DNA from 4 places in the Pseudoalteromonas sp. Bsw20308 genome. Region 1 is predicted to be linked to each of the others. Evidence: predicted binding sites of a transcription regulator. Region 1 holds the regulator's gene; each other region holds the start of a gene.
The links. Region 1 encodes LexA, which represses DNA repair genes until DNA is damaged. Its sites were predicted from a motif close to TACTGTATNNNNATACAGTA; they were not measured.
Positions count from the first base shown of each region.

Region 1 (3,853 bases):
GGGATATCGTAGTTTATTGATACAATCGAGCAGTAAAGAAGAAATCGCCCTAGGCTAAATATAAGCAAGCAGCATAATGTTACTTGCTTATACTTAGCCAGATCTTTTATTGGTAACTAGCTATTAACTCGACATTACTAAAAGCACTGTAGCCTTTAATCATAATAGAGTAATTACCAGTGCGGGTGTCGCTACAGCTTTCATTATTTCCGTTTTTATACGGTCGGCAATCGTAGTTACTGCTCGTTGCAATTGCATTATATTTTACATGTAGGTCAACATCCCCAGTGCCATTAGAGGTCGAAAATGTGACTTGCTCAGCTTCACTTGGCACTGTAAAAGTAAACAATTGCTCACTGTTTCGATCACCACTAACAACGATAGATTGGTTATTTTGCAGTGTATTGTTATTTACCGGTGGGCTAGATGCAGATCTAAAATTTGCAATTGTTGGGTTTGTTAAATTTAAGACTCTAGCGTTATCGTGTTTTGATGGAGTTCCCATAACACTTCCGCTGTATGATTTGTTTGGATTTGACCAGTAATTGATTCTTGTGCAGTTATTTGTACAGTTATAAGCCATTACTGAACGCCATTGTGATTGAGGTTGCTGATAACCATGGCCGAACGAATAAGGAGATGTTGATGGATCGTTTTCAGGGTTATGACGAGCACCTTGTAAATGACCAATTTCATGACCGAAAGAGTAATAGCCGGTTGCACAGTCATAATCAACCATCGCAAATGCGCTGTTAGCATTTGCACCAATTGCTTTGGCTTGGCCACAGTAGCCGTTAACGTCGTTTATTAATATGACTACATCAGCACCGTATTGATCTCGTAGTGTGTGCGCTTCATCCATATAACCATCGTTTTTGGCAGCTAAACGATTTAAATCCGTACCTGAATTTGTAGCTTCAGTATAATTAACTCGGCTTACATGGGCCAAACTAACAACTGCATTGACACCTGAGTTTTGGTAACCCTGATTAGTCTCTACTATTGCAAGATCAATCAAGCTATTAATATCACTAGATTTTTGTTCTGCGGCTGGGGTGTATAAAACGAGTAAGCTAATATTGCTTTGCGCGTTAGTTGCCATAGCTGTTTGGAAGCTTTGTTCTGTTAAAATTTGTTCACTGATTGAAATAGTGTTATTAGATTGTTGATAATCGGGTGCATGCTCAGCAGGTTGCTTGGCAGGATCTAATTCAATAAAATTATGACCAGAATGTTTATTCGGTTGCAATTTATAAACATGTTCATTTACCTTTATCGTACCAGAAATCCCCTTTGTAGATTTTATCAGTGTTACTTCGTCACCATCTAAGCTTTTACCTACCCAGATTAAGTTACCAGTTGCTGATGTACTTGCTGTACTTTTGATAAATTCAATGTCACTTCCCTGAACAGGTAAAAAGAATGCATTGGTTTTTGCGCTTAGTTCGAAAAGCGGTTGCCCAAATTGAGATTGAGCATTACCTTCTTTATTAATGTTTTGCGTAAAGTTAGAGTGCTGCACTTCGAAAAGTGGGACTTGGGCATACGCATAGCCGCTAAACAATAAGCCAATAAACAATGGTGAATATTTTTTCATTTGATAATCCTTTTAAGTGTTTGTACACATAAAGTGTACATGTTAATAAGTTGTTTTCAATTTATTAACATGTGGCTGTCATCAAATTAGCCCTTAATCGTAAATATAAAGATACAAATGTTTATTTTATGTAAACATTCGTTGTTTCTACATAAGTGTAAAAGTGATTTATTAACAGCAAGCAATCAATGTAATTTAAATTTGCGATTTTTATTTAACTGTATATACTCACAGTTAAATGTACTGTATGGAAAACCAGTTGTATGCGACCATTAACGAAGCGCCAAGCTCAAATTCTCGAATTAGTTAAAGTTTTTATTAAAGACACTGGTATGCCTCCTACACGTGCTGAAATTGCACAAACATTAGGCTTTAAAAGTGCCAATGCTGCTGAAGAGCATTTAAAAGCGCTTGCTAAAAAAGGTGCTATTAAGATGAAACCAGGTGCAAGCCGAGGTATTCAACTTGTTGAGGAAGAAGAGCCTGAACAGTTAGGTTTACCTCTTATCGGGCGAGTCGCAGCGGGAGAGCCTATTTTGGCGCAAGAGCACGTTGAGAGTCATTGTAAAATTGATCCATTAATGTTTAAACCGGCTGCTGATTTTTTATTGCGCGTTAACGGTATGAGCATGAAAGATATAGGTATTATGGATGGTGATTTGTTAGCTGTGCATAAAACTCAAGTTGCAGAAAATGGACAAGTTGTAGTTGCTCGTGTTGATGATGATGTTACCGTAAAGCGGTTTGAAAAAGCAGGCCGAAAAGTATTATTGCATGCTGAGAATGACGACTTTTCGCCAATTGAAGTTGATCTAGAAAATGAATCTTTTAATATAGAAGGTTTAGCCGTTGGAGTTATTCGTAACGCTGATTGGATGTAGTTTTTAATTTATTTTTATAAATGCGTGCTTTTTAGCACGCATTTTTGTTTTAACATTAGCACTAAAAATAGGACGTAAACAGCCCACTAATTATTTTAGCTGTAAATTTTTTTGCACTTATATTTTCCTCCTCCGAATGCGTTAAACCCCTTTGTTTTGCTCATATTTCGAACTTCCTGTTGATTAGTTGATTACTGATTTTTTATTAATTACTCAATATCACCTGATTGTTTTTTATACTAAAACTTGCTTGTTGTTCGTTTTTTAGCTAATTATTAATGTGCTGAGCTAATAATAACTCACAGCTTTTTAGTTTTGAGAACACACAATATACACAAACTCGTTGTTGGCGCAGCAAAACCAATCAATATTAAATAAGATTGGCTAAAAAAATAAAAATAACGAATTGGCGTTTAAGCCGTATGCCTCTTCGCTTTGCATTCGCAATAGCATCAAAGGAGCCGTCACATGGGTAAACTGACCTCTACCTTGTGGCTTATATTATGTGTTTTTTCGCACTCAGTTTTGGCGAACAGCCAATACAATATGCGCAAAGGCGTAACCGATATAAGCAATAATGTATATCAGCTGCACATGACCATATTTATAATATGTTGTGTGATTGGGGTGATAGTGTTCGCAATTATGTTTTGGGCACTTATTCATCACCGTAAATCTAAAGGGGCTGTACCTGCCCAATTTCACGAAAGCACTAAAGTAGAAATACTTTGGACTGCAATTCCGTTTGTTATTTTAATTGCTATGGCAGTACCAGCCACTAAAACCCTTATTGCAATGGAAGATGCCAGTAAAGCTGATCTCACTATTAAAATTACGGGTTCGCAATGGAAATGGCATTATGAATATATGGGCGAAGATGTAGAGTTCTACTCTATTTTATCTACCCCGCAAGATGAAATCGCGAATCTTGCAGATAAAAACCCTAACTACTTACTTGAGGTTGATAAGCCTCTTGTACTGCCAATAAATCAAAAAGTACGATTTTTAATGACTTCAGATGATGTTATTCACTCTTGGTGGGTACCTGATTTTGCAGTTAAAAAAGATGCGAACCCCGGCTTTATAAACGAAACATGGACCAATATTAACGAAGAAGGTACTTACCGAGGCCAATGTGCTGAGTTGTGTGGTAAAGACCATGGCTTTATGCCCGTTGTGGTGGTCGTTAAATCTGAGGCTGATTTTAAAACATGGCTTGCAGATGCAAAGCAGGCGAAGCAGAAAGCTGCGCTGGCAGATGCCGCATTACTTGATAAAACCCTCCCAAAAGAAGAGTTAATGACTTTAGGCGAACAAGTATATATGGCTAATTGTGCAGCGTGCCATCAGCCTACGGGCATGGGGTTACCGGGTG
Region 1 is NZ_CP013138.1:3,787,662-3,791,514, reverse strand. It holds gene D172_RS16630 (M12 family metallo-peptidase) at 107-1,597, opposite strand; gene lexA (transcriptional repressor LexA) at 1,861-2,478, shown strand; gene coxB (cytochrome c oxidase subunit II) at 2,947-3,853, shown strand, end outside.

Region 2 (3,853 bases), 360 kb from region 1:
ATTTTCATTTCTCCACCCACGGCGCACAACTCTTTAACTTTTCCTTTAAAAAGATCATTATCAATATTTTCATTACTTAAATCGCAATCTACAGTTAATTGCTCTTCAAACTTGATAAGGAGTTTTTCTAAATCAGCTGGCTTAATAATTTTCGACAGAGATTCTTTGAGAATTAACCTTTTATAAAAGGGCTCTTTTAGAGCTTTAGTAAAAAGTTCCTTAAAATCCTCTGAAGTAAGGTAGCTGCAATCTATACAATTGTGGTTATCATTAATAAGTAGAATAAATATGGCAGCTTCAAAACTTGAAAGCTTTTGAATTACAATTTTATCTATTTTTTTATTAAAGGAAGATAGAGGAAAAACAAACTCCTCTTTTAACCAGAAGGCATAATCAGCCAATGAGTCATAATTAATAGATTCTTTTATTATTTTTCTTTTTTTAAATACATAAAATAATCTTTTCAGGCCAAGGAATGTAAGATCGAGATCATTTTTTCCCATAAAAAAATAAACTTCAACAATTATAAGACTTGCAATACCTCCTAAAGCTCCAATAGCAATATTTTTATTGAGAATATAAAGTATTAATAAAATTAAGAGTGCTGAAATTACGGCAATAATATGTCGAATCATTTAGTAAATCCTTTTAACTAAGTTGCTATGTGGCGTGAATATACACGCCACCTAAGAAGTTTACTTCACGCCAGTATGACCAAAGCCACCAGTTCCACGATCTGTTGCTTCAAACTCATCGACAAGTACAAAATCAGCTTTAAGTACTGGTATAAACATCAATTGAGCAATTCTATCACCAGAGTTTATTGAGAATTCATCATTACCTCTATTCCATACTGAAATGAATAACTCGCCTTGGTAATCTGAGTCAATTAATCCGACTAAATTACCCAATACAATCCCATGTTTATGACCTAAACCTGAGCGAGGCAAAATAGTAGCAGCCATTCCAGTATCCTGCATATTTAAAGCAATACCAGTAGGAATTAATTTCGTCTCACCCGGTAAAACTTGTAATATATCATCAATACAGGCCCTAAGATCTATAGCAGCAGAGCCATCTGTAGCATACTCAGGCATAGGAATTTCAGTACCAACTTTAGGATTGACAATTTTTAATTCAACTTTTTTCATTTTAAACTTTCTACTCTAAATAAATTTATAAAAATAATACAGATAATATAACTTAACGACCAGCCGAAAACTCATGCCATGAGTTGATCAGGTCAACAAAGTCTTCAAAGCCACAACCACTACTTAAACCATTTTCTTCAAGCGCTAAATCGTCATCTTGATACGCTATTAGGTCTTCACTGTCTTGATGAAGCGCATGGGCTTCAAATAGTGCTTCGTCTTTGGTTAATATTAAATCTATTTCTTGGCCTTTTAGCGTTAGCGGCTCATAGCTTGAACTCACCGATGCAATAAGCGCTTGCACCATAGCTACTTTGTCTTTGCCTATTTCTTCGTTTAGCCAGCGACCAATAATAGTGTGTTCACTACTTATTTTAATACGTAGCCCACTAATAGGGTCGCGAATAAATTGATATTCCATAGGGTTTGCCTGTAAATCTTTAATTGCGTAATTATATACGTAAACGCCCGCAAACCACAGGACATATAAAGTAAAATAGCGCCACAAGGGCGCTATTTTACTCAACTTTAAAGCCGTTAACTTCGCGATCTATAACGCGCTGCGTCAATAATCGACCATAAGTAAATAATAGGCACAAGTACAAAACCTACAAGCACATAAATTAGTGCGTAACTTATTATAATAGCGAGTGCAAAAAATATAGCCGCTAAAATACGCCCTTGCACTAACTGCCCTAAACCAGGAAAAAATATATTACATAATGCTGCGATTACGTTACCGCCAGAACCTTGATCTGCCATACTAACCTCTGTATTTATTTGATTTTATAATTATTTACTTACACACTCTATGCCAATTTATTAAAGCTTACAAATCAAATAGTTAAATTAGTCTAGATTTAGAGAGTTAGTAAAAATTGCTAACTTTAGGTCAAATTAGCAATTTTTATTGTGCGTTTACACTTTTTTGTTTGTTTAAAAAAATAGCAAGTTACTCGTTTTTAAGGCTATTTTATAAATAGCTGTTTATAAAAACAGTATTTTATTTAGCCTAACAAAAACACCTGTTATACTGCCCACAATATTGATTAAAAAGGCGTAACGATGGACGTTTCACAATTACTCGATGGCTTAAATGACAAACAACGCGATGCCGTTGCAGCCCCACTACAAAACATGCTGGTATTAGCAGGTGCTGGGTCTGGTAAAACACGAGTGTTAGTTCATCGTATTGCGTGGCTTATGCAAGTTGAGCAAGCATCTGCTTACAGTATTTTTGCCGTAACCTTTACTAATAAAGCGGCTAAAGAAATGCGCAGCCGCGTTGAAGAAACACTAAAAGCCCCTGTAGGTGGTATGTGGATTGGTACGTTCCATGGTTTGTCGCATCGTATTTTACGTGCTCATCACCGTGAAGCTAACTTACCTGAAGCCTTTCAAATTTTAGACTCTGACGATCAACTTCGGATGATCAAGCGCTTATTAAAATCGATGAATATCGATGATAAAAAATGGCCTGCTAAACAATTTGGCTGGTACATAAGCGCTAAAAAAGATGAAGCACTTCGCCCTAAAGATATTCAAGCATACGATATTAACGAGCAAATGATGCTGCGTGTTTACGCCGCCTATCAAGAAGCCTGTGATAGAGCTGGTTTAGTTGATTTTGCCGAAATATTACTACGCAGCTACGAAGTGTTAAAAAATAACCCTACGTTACTACGTCATTACCAGCAACGCTTTGCACATATGCTCGTAGACGAGTTCCAAGATACAAATACCATTCAATATGCTTGGTTAAAGTTACTTGCAGGCGATACAAGCAGTATCATGATTGTAGGCGACGATGACCAAAGTATTTACGGTTGGCGCGGTGCTAAAATAGAAAATATTAAACGATTTTTAACTGACTTTAGCGCAGAAACCATTCGTCTTGAACAAAACTACCGTTCAACAGCAACTATTTTGAAAGCGTCCAACGCATTAATTCAAAATAACTCAGAACGTATGGGTAAAAGCTTGTGGACCGACGGTAACGATGGCGAGCCAATCTCTATTTATGCAGCATTTAATGAGTTAGACGAAGCACGCTTTGTGAGTAGCAAGCTACGAAGCTGGTTAAATGCAGGAAATGCCTTGCAAGATGCCGCAATTTTATACCGTAGTAACGCGCAATCTCGTGTACTTGAGGAGGCCATGCTACAAGAAGGCTTAAAATACCGTATTTATGGTGGTATGCGATTCTTCGAACGACAAGAAATTAAAGATGCGTTGTCGTACTTACGTCTAGTGGGTAATCGTCAAGACGATGCCGCATTTGAGCGTGTAATTAATACGCCAGCACGCGGTATTGGTGATAAAACATTGAGCCATATACGCGACTGTGCACGAGCAGAATCGTTACCGCTTTGGTATGCCGCAAAAGCAATTGTAGAACAACAGCATTTATCTGGTCGTGCTTCTGGTGCAGTAAGTAAGTTTGTAGAACTAGTTGAACAAATAGAAGATAAAATTAGCGATCTAACTTTGCATGAGCAAGCCAAGTACACAATTCAAACCTCAGGCTTGATGGCAATGTACCAAGCTGAAAAAGGTGAAAAAGGCCGTGCTCGCGTAGAAAACTTAGAAGAACTAATTAGCGCATGTGACCAGTATGAGCTACCTGAAGACGAAGAATACAGCTCACCACTACAAGGCTTTTTAGCCCATACATCACTTGAGTCAGGTGAAGGGCAGGCAGA
Region 2 is NZ_CP013138.1:226,642-230,494, reverse strand. It holds gene D172_RS00930 (NUDIX hydrolase) at 1-635, opposite strand, end outside; gene dut (dUTP diphosphatase) at 696-1,151, opposite strand; gene D172_RS00920 (YacL family protein) at 1,204-1,572, opposite strand; gene D172_RS00915 (hypothetical protein) at 1,689-1,913, opposite strand; gene uvrD (DNA helicase II) at 2,217-3,853, shown strand, end outside.
Region 2: a site for LexA is predicted at 2,133-2,152, ahead of uvrD (DNA helicase II). Genes of this name have one in related genera too.

Region 3 (3,853 bases), 1.2 Mb from region 1:
ATTTTTATAATAATGATGGCTAAAAAGAGAGGCTTTGTAGCTATTTATAATGTTAATTGCCTAAAAATTGATTTAGTTTAAAAAAAGCATCCAAAAATTTAATGCAATTGCTATAATGATGTCAAATGGTATGACATGAAATGCCGTTATCATTAAACCAAGGTAATTAGGAACGTAATGAAGAAAACATTCACGCTGAATCACGAGAAAATCAAATACCCTCGTATGGTCGATGCTGCAAAGCACGAAGTGAAAAAATATTTGAAAAGAGAACGTAATAAAACGCTACCTGAAGATGCTGATTACTGGGCATTTGACTGTAAGTTTGGTAATACAGCTGAAGATGCTCAAGTAGTGCACGTTGCAGAGATTAGCAATCATATCAGCGACATCGAAAAGCAAGATTTAAAGTCTTTCTACGTAGAGATTTTAGCAAAGCCGGCACAGCGTCAACAAGCTGATTTAGATGACGACGAGTAACTCTTAAATTTTAAGTACTCGTAAAAGTAGAGATGGACCCAAGTGGTCCATTTTTGTTATGTGTTATGTGGGTTTTAATATCAATCTGAATAATACTAACCAACTAACCAATCCGCAATAATGCTTAATCAGTTTGAGGGATTAAATCTGACGCTAACGGCGTTAAAAATTTCTGATATAGACCAATTAAATAACGATTTTTTGTCTTGTTATCGACACGATTCTGTTATCTAAAAATAGATCACTTAATTAAAAAAGTTGGTATAAGTATTTGAACAATATAAATTATCTAATAACCCTATAATACCAACCTGCATAAATCTTTGATCAATTTAACGAATTAAATTGCACTATAACGTCGTTAAAAATTTTTCATTTAGAACAACTAGATACAAAAACTTTTGCCTAGTTCTAGCGTAATTTTCTTAACGTTAGATAGACCCCATACATAAGCAGATTGGTATAAAAATTTTATTTAGAGACGCTGAGTTTTTTGGAAATAAATAACTTTTCGTGCGTATGCGCCACATTAAGTTAAATAATATGTACAAAACTAGAGTACATATCATTTAACTAATTAGTGTGTTTCAAAATACCTGATGCCTGGGTAAGTTGAGGTTTATAGGCTATGGCACTTTTTATACTTTTTAGTACTGCCACATGGGCAATCATCGTTCCTGCCAATTTTTATATCTGCAACAGGTAATATAACGCCGTCAGAATATTTCCACTGATTTTTTTCTTTAATGAATTTTGATTGTTCGTGCAATTCACAGTATAAATTATCATAAAAGTAGTGCGCTTTAAATTCTACAAAACCCTGACTATCATCGTGCCCTGAGTCTATAATTGTCAGTTTTATAAAGCGGCAACCATCTGCAAATTCTTTAATTTCTTTAACGGGGTTTTCGGGCTGTTTATCTGTTGTATATGTTTGATAAATATACTTAGCATTTTTGAGTGCATAAGCACTATAACGAGAGCGCATAAGTAGCTCTGGTGTTTGAGGATGCTGTATTGCCAAATGAAAAGGTTCGCAGCAGTCAACATAATTTTGTTGGCTGCCACAAAGACATAATGTTTTATTCAGTGAGGTCATAATTTTGGTGTAAAGCTAAAATGTTAGTTTAACAAGATTATTGAGCTAGTAATATCTCTGTGGTTTGTTTGTTTTTCGTGAAGCAATATAACTTTGTATTTGTTTTACTCATATCCAGAGATAAGCTAGTTAATAGCTGGTTATTAACTATATCAGTCCAAGTAATTACAGCTGCAAAATTACCGTTGTGTAAAGCCGAATTTAATACGTACTCTAGATTCACTAAGTGTTTTTGTCTAATAACGAGTAATTTACTCGTATCGATAGAGCACGAATCAAGTAGCGCTTTACTAGGGACGTGATCGGGTGCGATTAATAATGTCCAAGCATTTAAGCTATTGTATTGATGTAATACTTTTAATAGCTCAAATGTTGCCGAAATTTCATCTTCAATTTCAATTAAATTAACACAATCGCTTTTATTGTCTTGTTGGTAGCTTTTAACTGTTCGTACGGTAATTGGTTGTAACATATCGCTTCACTCACTGGGTTTTTATACAGTATTTACATACAGTAGTTTATACAGTGTTTGTGTGCAAGTGTTTTTTGCTATTTTTTTGTACGATAATTTAAGATTTAGACTTTTTTTAAATTGTCATTTTTTTAAGTTATTAATATTTAATGATTTAAATTTACCTTTATGTTGTTGTTTCCAACTGTGCATTATTGTGTTGAATACTGTATACACCTGTTGAAGGTTGATATGGCAGCTTTAAATAATGATTTCATGTGTAAATTACAGCATAGTTTCGTATGTGTAATTTACTCTTCGTTAGCGTTATTTGGTATTAGGTGAGAAAACTGCAATTGGTGAATTTGTTCATATAAACTTGCAGCGTAGCATTGGGCATCTTTAAAGCGTTTAGTTTCAATGTGTTTACGCAAGTCAGTTAATGCAGTAGTTGCTGGCTCGTGACCTTGACTACTTGATAAGCTTAGCCATGCAACAGCATGAAATACACTTTGCGGAACACCTTGGCCTTTTACAAAAAATAGTCCTAAGTAAAATTGTGCTCGAAGTTCTCCAGACATCGCAGCTAAACGCATCCACTTCGCAGCAAGTGCATTTTGATTGTTTTTTAAATAATACAGTGCTTTGTTAAGTGTATTTTGCTGACTATTTTCGTTAGTTGGCGTTGAGTTAGTGTCGCTAGGTTGCGTGACAAAGGACAGTATATTGTCTAACTGCTGCTCTAAATCTTGGCCTGTCGGTGTTGTTTTTATCATGCTCACTCATTCGTTATGTAACTAAGTCAATAGTTTAGTATATCGCAAGGTAAAATGTCCTGTAAAAGATGATTTTTATGTTAAAATATTGCCACTTTTTACAACCATAAGTCTATTATGCTCGAAGCTTTATTTAAAATTAGTGAGAATGGCTCATCAGTCCGCCGTGAATGCATTGCGGGTATTACTACATTTATCACAATGGTTTACATTGTATTTGTTAACCCTGCCATGTTAGCAGAGGCTGGAATGGATCAGGGAGCTGCTTTTGTAGCAACTTGTATTGCAGCTGCTATTGGTTGTTTTATTATGGGGTTGTGGGCTAATTATCCTTTAGCATTAGCGCCTGGAATGGGGTTAAATGCATTTTTTACATATGGTGTTGTATTAGGGATGGGTTACACATGGCAGGCGGCATTAGGTGCTGTTTTTATGTCTGGGTGTATATTTTTACTTCTAAGCCTGTTTAAAGTTCGTGAGTGGATTATTAATGCCATTCCTTTGGTTTTAAAGCGGGCCATTGCAACGGGTATTGGCGCATTTTTAGCTTTAATTGCTCTTAAAAATGCGGGGATCATCGTTGCCAGCCCTGCAACGTTAGTACAATTAGGTGATATAACTTCAGCTGGCCCATTATTAGCTATTTTCAGCTTTTTTATTATTGCTGCGCTTTTATATCGTAACTTTAAAAGTGGTGTGTTAATTAGTATTTTATTAGTGACCGGTATCGCACTGGCTTTAGGGCTTGTTGAATACCATGGAATTGTTGCTACGCCTCCTTCTATTTTACCTACTTTTATGCAGCTTGACTTTGGTGCTGCACTTGAATTGTCTATGTTGAGTGTTATTTTCGCATTTTTGTTTGTGGATTTATTTGATACCTCGGGTACTTTAGTTGCAGTTACTCAAAAAGCAGGGCTTGCTGATGAAAAAGGAAATATGCCTCGGTTAGGAAGAGCGCTAAGTGCTGACAGTACAGCAACAATTGCAGGCGCTATGTTGGGCACTTCTACTACAACATCTTATATAGAGTCTGTTGCAGGTGTA
Region 3 is NZ_CP013138.1:2,600,070-2,603,922, reverse strand. It holds gene D172_RS11235 (DUF6172 family protein) at 178-480, shown strand; gene D172_RS11230 (YchJ family protein) at 1,100-1,579, opposite strand; gene D172_RS11225 (SulA-like leucine-rich domain-containing protein) at 1,617-2,051, opposite strand; gene D172_RS11220 (tetratricopeptide repeat protein) at 2,342-2,806, opposite strand; gene D172_RS11215 (NCS2 family permease) at 2,924-3,853, shown strand, end outside.
Region 3: a site for LexA is predicted at 2,076-2,095, ahead of D172_RS11225 (SulA-like leucine-rich domain-containing protein). Genes of this name have one in related genera too.

Region 4 (3,853 bases), 1.7 Mb from region 1:
GGCTATGCAATATACTCTATCTATCGAATAGCCCGCAGCATAGCCACGCAAGTCTTAACGCTCTGTGAATTAAGCGTTAACTGATTATATAGTGGGTAAAATTGTAATAACTTGGTTTAGAGTAACTATGTGAAAATATGGTGGGTAACATTATAAAATTAGGTATACGCGCTTGCTGTACATTTACTTATGCAAGCGCAAGTGATTAATTGAAATTTAGATTAAGTCGTCTTTTTTGGCATTAATCCAAAGTGATGGTATGCACTGTCAGAGACTATTCGCCCGCGAGGTGTGCGCTGAATAAATCCTTGCTGGATTAAAAATGGTTCTATCACATCTTCTATTGTTTCGCGCTCTTCGCCAATAGCAGCCGCTACATTGTCGAGCCCGACAGGGCCGCCCATAAATTTTTCGATTATAGCGAGTAAATATTTGCGGTCCATATAATCAAAACCACTTTTGTCTACGTCAATCATATCAAGGGCTTGCTTAGCTACATCGGCGTTTACTGTGCCGTCAGATTTTACTTGAGTGTAATCGCGTACACGGCGCAATAAGCGGTTTGCAATACGTGGTGTGCCGCGCGAGCGCTGAGCAATTTCGGTAGCGCCATCATCACACATTTCTAAATCAAGGTAATGTGCTGAGCGCCCTACTATGTGCGATAAATCCTCTACAGAATAAAACTCTAATCGCTGCACAATCCCAAAACGGTCACGCAGTGGCGATGTAAGCGAGCCTGCTCGTGTGGTTGCACCAATGAGTGTAAATGCAGGTAAGTCTAATTTAATAGAACGCGCAGCTGGGCCCTCACCAATCATTATATCAAGCTGGTAGTCTTCCATTGCGGGGTAGAGTATTTCTTCAACTTGCGGGCTTAGCCTGTGTATTTCATCGATAAACAGTACGTCGCCCTCTTCTAAATTAGTCAGTAACGCAGCTAAATCGCCTGCTTTTTCAAGTACAGGGCCTGATGTTGTTTTAATACTTACGTGTAATTCGTTAGCGACAATATTTGCAAGCGTGGTTTTACCAAGCCCAGGTGGGCCAAATATTAATAAATGATCGAGCGCTTCACCACGGGTTCGGGCAGCTTCAATAAAAATTTCCATTTGCTGCTTAACATGAGGCTGGCCTCTGTAATCGGCTAAAAGCTTAGGCCTTATTGCACGATCTATAGAGTCTTCATTTGTTTTTTCAGTCGCATCAATTAAGCGATCCGCTTCAATCATGGGTTACTCACAACATAGATTTTAAAGATTCTCTAATAAGAACCTCAGTAGACATATCGGGTTTACTTATCGATTTTACGGCTTTTTGAGCTTGTGGCAATTTATAACCTAATGCAAGCAGTGCCGATACGGCATCATCCGCTGCATTATTAGCAATTGTCGCATCGCTCATAGGCTCTATTACTGCGCTGTCGCTAAATGGCGTAAATAAATCATTACCCCAATCTTTTAGTCTGTCTTTCATTTCGAGTACTAAACGCTCGGCTGTTTTTTTACCTACACCGGGTAATTTAACAAGCGATGTTGAGTCTTCGTTATTTACACAACTTACAAATTGCTTTGCCGACATGCCCGATAAAATAGCTAAGCCAAGTTTTGGCCCTACGCCATTTGCTTTTAATAGCTCTCTAAACAAAGCACGTTCAACTTTATTATTAAAACCAAATAATAGTTGAGCATCTTCACGCACTACAAAGTGAGTGTAAACAATCGCGTTTTCACCAATTTTTGGTAAATCGTAAAAACAGGTCATTGGCATTTGTACTTCGTAACCTACACCACTTACTTCGAGTAATATTTCTGGTGGCTGTTTTTCGACTAAAATACCATTTAAGCGGCCTATCATAGTTATTTCCTTAAACGTCCTCTAACGGTTTTGCTTGCGCTGCCCGCTAGTTTAATTAAATTTTGTTCTGAGTGGGCGTGGCAAATCGCAATAGCGAGTGCATCAGCTGCATCGGCCTGTGGCGTACCGGGTAGTTTTAAAATATTTTTTACCATGTGTTGCACTTGTGTTTTATCTGCGCCACCGTTACCTACTACTGCTTGCTTAATTTGCCTAGCTGAGTATTCAAATACGGGTAAGTCGGCCATTGCAGCGCCAACAATCGCAGCGCCTCTAGCTTGGCCTAGCTTTAAAGCTGAATCGGGGTTGTGCGCCATAAATACTTTTTCAATGGCAAAGGTTTCTGGCGAAAACTGCTCAATAAGCTGTGTAATGCCTTGGTAGATCATTTTAAGCCTAATCGGAAAAGGATGATCGGCTAACTTAATACAGCCACTGCCTAAGTATGTAAATTTAGAACCTTGATGGGCAACAACACCATATCCGGTCAAACGTGAACCAGGATCGATCCCTAAAATAATGGCCAAACAGCGCTCCATTGTTATTATTTTTAAATTACGCTAATAATGCCAGAGCACTGTATAAATTACCAGTACAAAGAAAAACAAAAATGCCCACAAACTAGGTAGGCATTTGAAGGAGCATGTTAGTTTAGCTTACCCTAGGGCACGCACTAATCCTTGGGTGTTTTGTTTAAGTGTTCGGGCAATCATTAAATAACCTAAACCTGCCACAAATACGCCGCCAGCTACCGGACCAATAATCCATATATGCGGGTGTAACTTACCTGCTAAATCAAACATTTGTTGCTGCACAATTAAAAGCGCTATGTCGCTAAAAAGTGCGGCCACTAAACCAGCTAAACCGCCTAGTAATAAAAACTCATACAAGGTCGCGTTTTTAATTAATCGGCTTTTAGCGCCAAGCGTTCTGAGTATGACAATTTCTTGCATACGCTCACCTAAACTAGCTTGCACTTGCGATATAAGTACAAGCGCACCACACAGCACAACAATTGCAAGTACAAAGCCAATGGCGAGTGATACTTGCGAAATAGTTGTTTGTATTTGCTTAACAAAGTTATCAATATCAATCGCTGTAATAGTAGGGTAAGTACGCAATAACTGGCTAAAATCACGCTTTTGATCTGGGTTTATACGTACCGACGAAATATACGTTGCCGGAAAATCTGCAAGTACATCTGGGCTTAAAATAATAAAAAAGTTAGGTTTAAGCGTGGCCCAATTAACTTTGCGCACACTGGTAATTTTAGCGTCGAACGACTGCGAACCAATTAAAAACGTAAGCGTATCGCCTATCTCAACATCTAAACGCTCAAGCATCGACTCCTCTACTGAAGCCTCAGCCATCGCATTTTCACCAAACCACGTGCCTTGTGTTACTTCATTTTGATCAGGCACATCTTTAAGCCATGTAAGGTTTAGCTCGCGGCCAATACCTGCACGTGCTTCTTCATCTTTTTTCTCGTTGTCTTGCAGTGATACAGAACGTGCTACCAACTCGCCGTTTACCGCATTTACGCGTCCACGAATAGTGGGATAAAACTCTGATACCTGAATATCTTTTTGTGCTAAATACTCATTAATTGACTCAAGCTCATTTTGCGTAATATTGACTAAAAACGCATTAGGCGCATCGTTTGGTAGTTGCGACTGCCAATCAGATATCATGTCGTTTTTAAGTACCACTAAAAACAGCAGTAATTTAATCGCTAACGAAAAACTAATTAACTGTACCGCGTTCACATTTGCACGCTTTTGAATAGACGCAATTGCAAGCGACCAACTGTTACCTGGCTTTAATCCTAGTTTTCGACCACCACCAAATATTAATTTAGATACTAAAAACAGCACACCAATTAGCGCAAGTGTTGATATAAACAAAATAAGCGTTATTTTTATGTTGTTGCTAAATAACCACATTAATAAAAACACGGTTAGCGCACTCATACCTAAATGCACACGACTTACTGCCA
Region 4 is NZ_CP013138.1:1,534,875-1,538,727, reverse strand. It holds gene ruvB (Holliday junction branch migration DNA helicase RuvB) at 222-1,232, opposite strand; gene ruvA (Holliday junction branch migration protein RuvA) at 1,240-1,857, opposite strand; gene ruvC (crossover junction endodeoxyribonuclease RuvC) at 1,860-2,384, opposite strand; gene D172_RS06625 (ABC transporter permease) at 2,514-3,853, opposite strand, start outside.
Region 4: a site for LexA is predicted at 2,433-2,452, ahead of ruvC (crossover junction endodeoxyribonuclease RuvC). Genes of this name have one in related genera too.